2 regions of the Fictibacillus sp. KU28468 genome follow, and region 1 is predicted to be linked to the other one. Evidence: riboswitches for the same ligand, from Rfam matches in the RefSeq annotation. Region 1 holds a riboswitch; the other holds the start of a gene.
What was found. Region 1 has a riboswitch for S-adenosylmethionine ahead of OKX00_RS08615 (methionine biosynthesis PLP-dependent protein). Riboswitches for the same ligand answer to the same signal wherever they lie in the genome.
Positions count from the first base shown of each region.

Region 2: it holds a riboswitch for S-adenosylmethionine, as region 1 does, so the genes downstream of both, OKX00_RS20420 (sugar ABC transporter substrate-binding protein) here and OKX00_RS08615 (methionine biosynthesis PLP-dependent protein) in region 1, are expected to answer to the same signal.

Region 1 covers NZ_CP110666.1:1,677,614-1,683,420, forward strand. Annotated here, with positions in the region: gene OKX00_RS08600 (LemA family protein) at 1-535, opposite strand, end outside; gene OKX00_RS08605 (CsbD family protein) at 693-896, shown strand; gene OKX00_RS08610 (AbrB/MazE/SpoVT family DNA-binding domain-containing protein) at 1,698-2,003, opposite strand; SAM riboswitch class I at 2,475-2,590, shown strand; gene OKX00_RS08615 (methionine biosynthesis PLP-dependent protein) at 2,665-3,783, shown strand; gene metC (cystathionine beta-lyase) at 3,776-4,954, shown strand; gene OKX00_RS08625 (hypothetical protein) at 5,173-5,322, opposite strand; gene OKX00_RS08630 (hypothetical protein) at 5,356-5,538, opposite strand; gene OKX00_RS08635 (YhcN/YlaJ family sporulation lipoprotein) at 5,713-5,807, shown strand, end outside.
Region 2 covers NZ_CP110666.1:3,870,847-3,876,653, forward strand. Annotated here, with positions in the region: gene OKX00_RS20410 (ABC transporter permease) at 1-109, opposite strand, end outside; gene OKX00_RS20415 (sugar ABC transporter ATP-binding protein) at 110-1,609, opposite strand; gene OKX00_RS20420 (sugar ABC transporter substrate-binding protein) at 1,783-2,898, opposite strand; SAM riboswitch class I at 3,024-3,133, opposite strand; gene OKX00_RS20425 (hypothetical protein) at 3,252-3,959, opposite strand; gene cidR (cidABC operon transcriptional activator CidR) at 4,087-4,971, shown strand; gene OKX00_RS20435 (acyl-CoA thioesterase) at 5,198-5,731, shown strand; gene OKX00_RS20440 (hypothetical protein) at 5,728-5,807, shown strand, end outside.

The DNA.
Region 1 (5,807 bases):
GCTCTTTTGCGTTGGCATTGGCCTTAAAGTATTCTTTTTTATCAAATCCTCCTATCCCAGCAATTAACGCTCCAGGAAATCGTTTTACTTTTTTATTATAGGAAGCCACTTCCTGGTTGTAATCCCTTCTGGCTACGGCGATCCGGTTTTCGGTACCTGCAAGTTCATCCATAAGTTGAGTAAACTGTTTATCAGCTTTAAGGTTCGGGTACCGCTCCTGAATGACAAGAAGCCTGCTTAAAGCGCCGGTTAATTGGTCATTGGCTTGTGCCTTTTCCTGAGTTGATTGTGCACCGGCCAGGCGGGCACGCGCATCGGAAATATCCTTTATGACCTTCTTTTCATGTGAAGCATAGCCTTTGACGGTATTTACAAGGTTAGGCACCAAATCTACACGTCTTTGCAGCTGTGTCTCAATCTGCGAGTAGGACTGATCAACATCCTCTTCCTTGTTGACAAAACCGTTGTAGCTTGCTACAAACCAAATAACGATAACACCTATGATGACTACAGGCCATATCCAGCTTTTTTTCATATGTACACTCCTTCAGCAAATTTACATTAATTTTTAGTTTTCCCCTATCTTATGATTTAAAAACAGAAAATATGGCTTAGGCTTAACAAGATTAATATGGCTTAATAGAGGGTAAACACTCTATGTAGACGGATATAAAATGAAGGAGGAATAGACGATGAATGAAGATCAAACAAAAGGGAAAATGGATCAGGCCAAAGGTGAAGCAAAAAGAGAGCTAGGCAAGCTTACTGGAGATGAGAGAACAGAAGCAGAAGGCAACAAAGACAAAGCAAAAGGAAACATCCGTGAAGGTTATGGCGATGCCAAAGAAAAAGCAACAGATACAGTAAACAGCTTATTTGATAATAAAAGAGATTAAGTAAAAGTGAAACAAGGCCAGCTCCGAAAGGGACTGGCCTTGTTTTTTGATTAAATATCCCAATGTTGACGGAACCAAGTCACGAAACCGGCAATATTGTTTTGTACAGCCATTTCCACTAATCCCTTCTTGGTGAATAAATAAATTTTAATTACCCTTTAATTTTTGTCACAAAAAGAGGGAGTTAATTGTCTTATTAGTGATTGCAAATTAAGGAGGAATTGAGTATGGAAACAAGATTTTTAATGGGAAAGGTCAATCCAGGAGGTTATGAGGCAATGTTGAACCTGCGTTCTTTTCTCCTGAAGAACGAGCAGTGCCAGCGCTGCTGAATCGATCACACTCGTAGCTGTCTCCCATGTTCCAGATGAAGTATATAGGGAAGTAGCTGAACATTTTGAGGAAAAACAAATAGCGGAAATCATCATGCGAATCGTAACCAACAATGCATGGAACCGCATTGGAGTTTCCACAAGGTTAATGCCGGAATAGATCAGATTCATTAACTATTAAAATGCAAATGGAGATACGCGTATCTCTATTTTTATTGGAACGTAACAGGTTTCTTGACGAGGGAGCTGCTTTCCAGTAATGATAAAGGGTTTCCCAGCCATCAATAATGAATGCAAGGACCAAAGTGAAGGGGGTGACCAATAACACGAGTTTACATTTCTTATTTAAAAGAAATACACCTGCCAACCAAGGCAGCACCATATAAAGCAGATAAGAGGCCAACATGCCATCACCAAATTTATGTCTTTGGAGATAGCATGTTTCATCCTTTCATTCAAACGGGCATTTCTATTTTACAGGTGCAATAAAAAAGGAACAGTATTTTGAATTAATGAACAGTTGATGTAATCGAATATCCAGCTGTTCATCTATAGATTTCGGAATGGTTATCACGCCTTTTTTATTAATCTTTATATATTTGGCTCCCTTTACTTCGTTTATGGTATTGGCCTGAATGATGATGATCGAGTCGTCTTTTTTACATACAGTGAGGAGGTCATTTTCTGTTATATTAAATTCCTCTCTCCAAACGGCAGGCAGCAAGATGACACGATTTTTACCAGGCATATAGTATTTATCTGTCTCAACTATCAACTGTAAGACTCCCTTAATTAGTAGTTTTTAATAAATATTACCATGCCTAACATTTTTTCAAACTGATAAAAACGTTTCAATTTTACTCAGAAGATTTAGGTTAAAAGCTTTTAATTACTTAATTTCTGTGCGTAAACCGACTATTTACCTGCGAATATGGTAAATGGAACCAGTGTTTTCAGAAAACCTCTTTAAATACAGGACTAAAATCATCAGGTGAAAATGTAATAAAGGTAGGTGCTGATTGAGAAAAACAAAAAAAGAAAAAAGTATCTCATCGTTTATCAGAAGAGTTAGCCCTTTTACTAAAGTACGTCCCGAGTTTTAACTTTCGAGCACCTTACCAATACAGCCGCCAATGTAATAAAGGTTAATTGAAATTTTAAAAAAGCCAATATTTTTTGAAATACCTATTGAAACATTCAGAATATTATTGTAAAGTATAAATTACAATTTGATACGTGATTTGTTTTCTTATCAAGAGAGGTAGAGGGAATGGCCCGATGATACCTCAGCAACCTTCAGCCGCGGATGGCTGAAAAGGTGCTAAATCCATCAAGTTCGTTAATGAACTTGAAAGATAAGAAGAACGACAATTGATATTTCTCAAAAGTCTTCTTCTTAGAAGGCTTTTTTTATTTTATTTATTAGGAGGATCTCCATGTATAAAACGGAAACAAAGCTTGCTCAGATCGGCAACCGAAGTGAAGACCGGACAGGATCAGTTAATCCGCCCGTTTATTTTTCAACCGCTTATCGCCATACCGGGATAGGAGAATCAAGCGGGTATGATTACATACGCACCGGCAATCCGACACGCCAGCTGCTTGAACAGGCGATCGCGGACCTGGAGGGAGCGGACCAAGGCTTTGCTTGCAGTTCGGGAATGGCCGCGATCGCTACCATCCTCTCCCTTTTTCAATCAGGGGATGAATGGATCGTATCCAGCGATTTATACGGCGGTACTTATCGGTTATTGGAAGAAGGCTATAAAAAATGGGGGCTGTCCTGTAAATACACAGACACGGCGAATCCTCTTGAAATTAAACAGGCGATTACTGCGAATACCAAAGCGATTTTTCTGGAGACCCCGACAAATCCTTTAATGGAAACTTGTGATATCCAGGCGATTGCTTCTATTGGAAAGGAACATGGTCTCCTCGTGATTGTAGACAATACATTCTACACGCCTTTGCTTCAAAAGCCGATTGAACTTGGGGCAGATATCGTCATCCATAGTGCGACAAAATATCTTGGGGGACACAACGATGTACTCGCAGGACTCGTTGCTGCAAAAGGAGAAAAATTATGTGAAGAAATGTCCTATCATCATAATGCTACGGGTGCCGTTTTAAGCCCTTTTGACGCCTGGCTGTTGATGAGAGGCATGAAAACCTTGGCATTAAGGATGAAAAAGCATGAAGAAAACGCAAAGGCGGTCGTCGGTTTTCTCCAAGAACATGAAGCCGTTGCGGATGTGCTTTACCCGGGAAGAGGAGGAATGATCTCCTTTCGCCTTCGTAAAGAAGAGTGGGTGCCTGGCTTTCTGAAGGCTGTTTCACTGATCACATTTGCGGAAAGCTTGGGCGGAGTCGAAAGCTTCGTCACCTATCCGGCCACTCAGACCCATGCCGATATTCCGGATGACATTCGCATCAAGCGAGGGGTGTGCAACCGGCTCCTTCGGCTGTCTGTTGGAATTGAAGATGAAAATGACCTTATAGATGACTTATCGCAAGCACTTCAAATTGTTCAGAAGGAGGCAATCCCCCATGAGTGACTATTCCTGTTATAATTTTCAAACCAAATTGCTGCATCATAAGCATAAAACCGATCCGACAACTGGTGCGGTCAGTGTACCGATGCACCTTTCTTCAACGTTTCATCAGGAGGATCTCGACAGTTTCGGAAAATATGACTACAGCCGGTCAGCCAACCCGACAAGAGAAGCGTTGGAGGAGCAGATCGCTCTCTTGGAGGGAGGCTGCCGGGGATTCGCTTTCTCTTCAGGAATGGCCGCTATATCGACAGCTTTTCTGCTCCTTTCTCAGGGTGATCATGTTGTGATTTCAGAAGATGTTTATGGCGGTACTTTCCGAATGGTAACACAAGTGCTCACAAGACTGGGGATTACCCATACTTTTGTAGACATGACTGATCTGGATGCAGTTGAGAGAGTCATTCGTCCGAATACAAAAGCTTTTTACATCGAGACACCATCCAATCCACTGTTGAAAGTAACGGATATACAGGCGGTAAGCGAGCTTGCAAAAGAACAAGGAGCACTGACGTTTGTGGATAATACGTTCTTAACACCGGCTCTTCAGCAGCCTTTGCAGCTTGGTGCAGATATCGTTCTTCACAGTGCTACGAAGTTTCTTGCCGGCCATAGTGATGTCGTTGCAGGACTTGCGGTTGTAAGGGATGGAGAGCTGGCAGAACGCCTTTATTTTCTGCAGAATTCCTTCGGAGCCGTGTTAGGGGTACAGGATGCCTGGCTTCTCATGCGCGGTTTGAAAACGTTGTATGTCCGGCTTCGCCATTCCTCAGAGGCAGCTGGTAAACTCGCTGATTACCTAAATCATCATCCTCTTGTTAAAAAGGTACATTACCCGGGGCTGAAAGAGCATTCCGGTTATCAATTGCAGCGCCGGCAAGCAGAAGGGCCTGGAGCTGTCTTTTCCTTCGAGCTTGAAAGCGAACAGCTGGTAAGGCCGTTCACTTCGCACCTTCAGATTCCGGTATTAGCGGTAAGCCTTGGAGCAGTAGAGTCCATATTGTCTTATCCGGCAAAAATGTCACATGCTTCAATGCCAGAGCATGAACGAAGGAAGAGAGGAATTACCAATACGCTTTTCCGTTTTTCAGCAGGGCTTGAAGACCCTGAAGACCTGATTGCTGATTTCGAGTTCGCATTAGCTCAAAGCACGATCCAGGCACTTGCAAAATAGAAGGTCATCGGATTTTGATTGCCGATGGAGCAATGGGGCATAAGAGCCCATGTTTCTCACGAGCCATAAAAAGTGGCTCTTTTTTTTGAATTATGCCTCATCGTTTTGTTTATAAAGAGGGACAGCAACTCAGTGTTTGCTGAAACACTGAGTTGCTGTCCTATGAAAAGGCAAAATGTCTTAAACCTGATTTTTCGTCCGTTTATATTTATATCCGACTAATCTTCGTTCAGACTGGATATCGTCCCATCTTTCACTAAACCAGTAGTTGAAGTATCATTACTGGTTATTTTCTCTGGTTCCTCTTGCTTCTGATCAGAGGCAAGAATTCTTATCCGACCATGAGTATCATGTTTAGACTTCATCATTTATCCCCTCCTAATTTTCCGCTTTATAAAGCATTACTGATTATTGGGCTGTTGTTGATTCTGTCCCTGCATATCAGTTCCCAATCCCATCATATTTGAAGCAAGCGGCATCATGTTTTTCACTTTTCCTCCATTGCCACTCAGCATTTGATACGCAGCAATACCCACTCCTACCGAAGCGATAATTGGTAAAATGGTATTCATATTTGTTTTCATCAACATCATCCCATTTTAGATTTTTGTCCATTGCTGAACCATATTATTTTGTCTAAAACAAACTGAATAAATTAAGTCGATTATTACCAATGAATAATAATCGGAGAAATTCTCCTTTGATGCATAATCCGGGGGGGATTCCAAAAGATAACGATAAAAGAAAGGAGAGAACATATGAATAAAAAACGAAATCTTATTCAATTTTTGGTGATCGTTTTCATGGTAGCTGTTTTAACAGCCTGTATGAATAACCGAGATAATAAGCAGGG
Region 2 (5,807 bases), 2.2 Mb from region 1:
CAATTAAGACCAGAATGGTTAAGATCGTTCCATATTTATAAAAAAAGTCGAACAGCTCAAATTTCTTTTTTGGAGAAACTTGGGCTGGTATTGGTTTTGAAAGCTCCATCTACCTTCCTCCTGTTGAATAGAATAATAGCTCTTCTTCCGTCGCTGCTGAGGTTTCGAGCTCTTTCACACTGCGTCCGTCATACAGCACGTAAAGACGGTTCGTGATACCTAAGATCTCTGTAAACTCTGAGGACGCATAAAGGATGGCTTTGCCCCGTTTTGCCAGCGCGGAGATCAGTTCAAAAATGTCCTTCTTAGCAGCTACATCTACACCCTTCGTCGGCTCATCAAAAATATAAACATCGGCATCTGCGATGAGCCATTTGCCGATCGCAATCTTTTGCTGATTTCCCCCGGAAAGATTTTGAACCTTCGTTTTCTCAGATGGCGTCTTAATGCCTAAGGTTTGAATGATTTCAACAGCCTTTTGTTTTTCCGCCCGGCGATCCAGAAAACTTAGTACCTTGGAGAACTGTCCAAGATTGGCGGCTGTTAGATTAGCAGCAACCGATTCCGCGACCAGAATCCCTTCCTTTCTCCGTTCTTCCGGAACGAGAGCCAGGCCCTGCTTTACCGCCTGATGCGGGTTTTTCAGCTTCAGTTTCTTCCCCTTGAGAAGAACAGCGCCTGCTGTAATCTTTGTACAGCCGAACAGGATTTTGCACAGCTCTGTTTTTCCTGCTCCTACAAGTCCCGCGATTCCGATAATCTCACCAGCACGGACCGTTAAGTTCAAATCCTTGATCTTCTCGGCGTCAGAAAGCCCTTTTACCTCAAGAACAGTTTCTCCCACTTTTCCGTTCAAGGCAGGAAACTGCTCATCCAGCGCCTTGCCGAGCATCTGCTCGATGATCCGGTTGATTGAAGTTTCCGAAATAAATTCTTTTATGACTAACTCACCGTTCCTCATCACCGTAATGTCATCACAGATTTCAAAGATTTCCGGCAGCCGGTGAGAAATGAATATGATGCCTACATTTTTAGACTTCAGGTTTCTGACAATCCGGAACAGTTCGTTTGTTTCTGAATGGCTTAACGGCGCAGTCGGTTCATCCAAAATTAGAAAACGGCACTGTGCTGAAACCGCTCGGGCGATGAGAACCATCTGCTTTTGAGCAAGTGTAAGCTCACTGACCAGCTTTTTGGAAGAGACGTTGATGTTCATCTCTTCCAAAATTTGCGATGCCTTCTTATGCAGCTGTTTCCATCTTACAAGCTGCTTTTTACCCATCTCGTTGACCAGATCATGCAGCAGAATATTTTCACCAACGGTTAAATACGGGATCAGCGCGGTGTCAACCTCTTGATGGACGATTTGAATTCCTTCGTCCAGGGCATCTCTCGGCGAAGTGATGGCCGCTTTTTTTCCGTCCAAATGAATCTCGCCCGTGTAATGATTGTAGGCTCCCGACAGAATTTTCATAAGGGTCGATTTCCCAGCCCCATTCGCTCCGATCAGCGCATGAACCCGGCTGGTCTCACTGGCAAAGCTCACACGATTCAACGCTTTTACACCCGGAAACTCAATACTTATATCCTTCATCTCCAACAGAGCCATCTGCTTCTCCCCTTCCCTCAAAGCAAACACTCTCTTAAGCCTAGAAAGAGAGTGCAAGTTTTCATTTAATGCTGGATTTTGATTTACTTAAAGATTTCCATCACGTACTGATGCATGAGATAGACCCTTAATAGGCTGGTCAAGTCCCATTCAGCTTCATGTCCGACTGTTGTTTACTTTTGGTAGTGATCCTTTAGTGTCTTCATCCAATCTTCCTCAAACGCATCAGACTGGCCCCAGCCTTTAATTTCTTTGGACAGGTTGACCATGTTCACACCCTCGTTTGATTTTTGCAGAACCTTTTGTGAAACGAGAGAAGCTTTCAAATCATATTTTTGAGGTGTTTTTTCACCCGCAAGCTTTTTAGCAAGAATTCTCATATCCACTGCCCCAATGAGCTTAGGATCAACAGCAGCCGTGTACTTCCAAGGACTTTCTTTTTTCTGGATTTCTTGAAGGTCTGCATTGGAGACGTCAATTCCGTAAATTTTGATTTCGTTGCGTCCCGCTTCTTTAATCGCACGTGCAGCCCCGATCGCAAAGGCATCCCATGTGGCAAAAATGGCATCAATCTCGCCTTTTTTATGTTTGTTCAGCATGGCCGTCACCGCATTTTGCGTCTGGACCGACGTATCTGCAGAAGCAACGCCAAAGCGTTCTACTTCCTTGATTCCCGGGTTATTCTTCAATGTTTCTTTATAGACGGCGTTGCGTCGCACCATCGGCGGGAACCCGTCTACCCAAAGATAAACGATGTTGGCCTTCCCTTTGTTCTCTTTAACGAGCTGATCGAGAGCCAGCTTGGCAAGGGCTTCATCGTCCTGAGACGTAAGTGTGACACCGCCTACTTTCGCGAGGTTCGGATTGGAATCAAACGTCACCACGTTCTTTCCTTTTTCCCGAAGCTTCTTAATATCGTTTATGGTAGCCGCATCATCACCGTGAGAGATGATAAAACCGTCGTAATTCTCATCAGCCGCCTGGGCAATCGCATCATGGAACTTGGCGGTATCACCGTTTGCTGTGTAGGTATCAACGGTAAAACCAAGTGCCTCTCCTTCCGCTTTAGCACCTGCTAAAAATTGGGCTGTATGATCATCACCCCCGATTTTACGGATAACCTTGATTCGGGCTCCCTGCCCTTTGGCAAACCGCTTCGGTACGTTATCGAACGAAACCTTTTCATGTTTGCCAGCTGATGAAGCGGTATTGCTTTCGGATGAACAGCCCGTTAATAAAAGTGATAAAGCCACCGCGGAGATTGCCGCGCTTTTAATGAATCGTTTCATTTCCCCAGCTCCCTTTTTTGTATATCTCTCTTCTCAAGCCGGCGGGAGGACAGGCCCTTCAGCACATAAAAAAACCTCTCTGGAAAAAGAGAGGTTTCATCACTTATGTATAACGGATTCGTCCTCTCTTATCTCTCAAAACAGACATGCTGTTTTGCTGGAATTAGCACCAATTCCATTACGGAACGGTTGCTGGGCGTCATAGGGCCAGTCCCTCTGCCACTCTTGATAAGAGAATGAATATTTAATTTTTAGAAAATATAGTTATTACTTTAATCCGCAAATGGGGGAAAGTCAATGGTTTTTTTATCATATAAAAAACCTCTCCAAAACAAGAGGTTAATCCACCAGGCTTATCCACGGATATCTCCGCCAAAGATCGCAACGTTCTGCATCTCCGCACCAAACTCACTGCCATTCCACTTCAGGGTAGTCTGGACATATCCGAGGCGGTCAGCGTTATATCTGCCGGCGATGTTTTGGTAAGCCAACAGTTCATACACGCCATTTCGGCCAAAGTCCACCGGGTAAAGACCGCTTAAAGGTGAGACAAATCCTTGTATGGGAGCCTTTAATCTTCCATTCGGGTAGTAAATCTCAGACAAGTATTCCTTGTCCCTCGTACTTAAATCGATAATAAATTTTTGATTCAGGTTATAGCTGTTGACCTGAGCTTCATATTGCTCCAGATAAAACACTCTGTACTTATACCGGTCACTGAATACGCCGGAGTCAAAAAGAGGTCTGAACTGGCCGTTTCTGAAGGCAAATACATAGGCATTGATCATACCGCCGCTGCCTCCCGTATCCATAACGACCATGATGTCTTCTACCTTATCTCCTGTAAAATCTCCGAGAAAGAGGGTAGGATTGTACCCTGAGTTTTCTTTAAGAGGGATTTGCACATACTGGTTGGTCCTGCCGTCCTGAACCACGGCCGCAATGTTCATCCAGTATGGACTGTCCACTGTTTTTTCAGCGGTAAGATACACCGTATCGATTGACACGTCGCCCGTCACATTTCCCCTTTTCACATCCACAACCTGCCGCTGTCTGTACATCTGCCATCCCTGCCTTTACCAATTTCAATAAAACAGTATATGCATATTTGCCCTATTTTGGTTTTTATCCCGCAATCGTGATAAACTACAGAAAAATAACGCCGTTCATCGGCAAGCAGGTGCAATCGTGGATATTAAACAATTACAGTATTTTATTGAAGTAGCCAAATATAACAGCTTTACACGGGCGGCTGATGCCCTTTTCATTACCCAGCCCACCATCAGCAAGATGATCAAGAATCTGGAGGATGAGCTTGGGGTTGTACTTTTTGACCGCTCACGAAAAGGACTGACACTTACGGATGCCGGCCAGACCATATTCGACCAGGCCAAGCTGGTCGATAAAGCATTCAACAACCTGGAGATGGAGCTGGACAACCTGCTCGGATTAAAAAAAGGGCATATTCGAATCGGGCTTCCTCCGATTTTTGATCCCCGCCTTTTTCCAAAACTGATTGGCAGTTTTCATGACAGATATCCCCACATTACCTTCGAGCTTATGGAAGACGGATCAAAAAAAATCGAAGAAGAAGTGGCCAGCCTTCAACTGGATATCGGGGTTGTCGTGCTCCCGACAAACACCGATATGTTTCAGTATTTTGCTTTTATGGAAGAGGACTTGCGGCTCATCATCCATCCTGACCATCCGCTTGCTGTCCGGGACGAAATAAATTTAGCTGAGCTAAGAGAGGAATCATTTATCCTTTTTAACAAAGATTTCGTCCTCCATGACCGCATCATCTCCTCCTGCAATCAGGCTGGCTTCAGTCCGCACATTACGTCAGAAAGCTCACAATGGTCCTTTATCGAGGAGATGGTCGTGTGTAAATTAGGGGTTTCCCTGCTGCCCGAGAGCATCTGCCGGCATCTGACGGATGAAGTGCGTGCGATTAAAGTCGTCAATCCTTCCATCAGCTGGCATCTCGCCCTGATTTGGAACAAAGATCAGTATTTATCTTTTGCCGCGAAAGAGTGGCTCAGCTACGCAAAAGAACAATTATCAGAAGAGTAAATAATGGGGCGGTTCTCTTTGGAGAGCCGCCTTTTGCATTTAATCATCTATGCCTTTTCTGTATATCTGAAAGCATTTACATAGATTTCGTCTATGTAAATGATGAAAAATAACAATTTTACTTCCTTTTCTTGGAGGCGTACACTAGGAAACTGTAAGAGGGAAACGCAAAAACGATAATGCGTCCCAATATAAAAAGATGTAACGACGAGAAAGGGAGATTGTTTTGGAAGCTAAAAAAACGAGCGAAAGCCGCATTATAAATACAGATCAGGTCTTATCTTGTGACTTGAATAACTACAACACATTGTTTGGCGGAGTTTTGATGAAAAAACTCGACAGTGCCGCCTCATTATCGGCGCGACGTCATGCACGTGTAAAAACATGTGTAACCGCATCAACCGATTCAATTGATTTCTTGCATCCGATTCACCAGACCGATTCAGTATGCATTGAGTCTTTCGTATCCTATACAGGAAAAAGCTCTATGGAGATTTTCTGTAAAGTTATCGCTGAAGATATTATCACTGGGGAACGAAGAATCGCAGCTACAGCCTTTTTAACCTTCGTTGCTTTAGGTGAAGACAAACGTCCGGTTGAAGTACCGGCAGTCATCCCTGAAACAGAAGAAGAAAAATTCCTTTTTGATACTGCGAAAGACCGTGCAGAAATGCGCAAGATCCGCAGAGCACGAAGCAAGGAGTTGGCTGAGGTTATTACACTAAGAAAACCTTGGCAGCAGGAAGGTGCATTAGTATGATTACGATGTGCAGCCACAGCGAATTGAAAGAAGCAAAAGAGTCCTTAGAAAACCTTGAACGCACGTACCCTTCTCT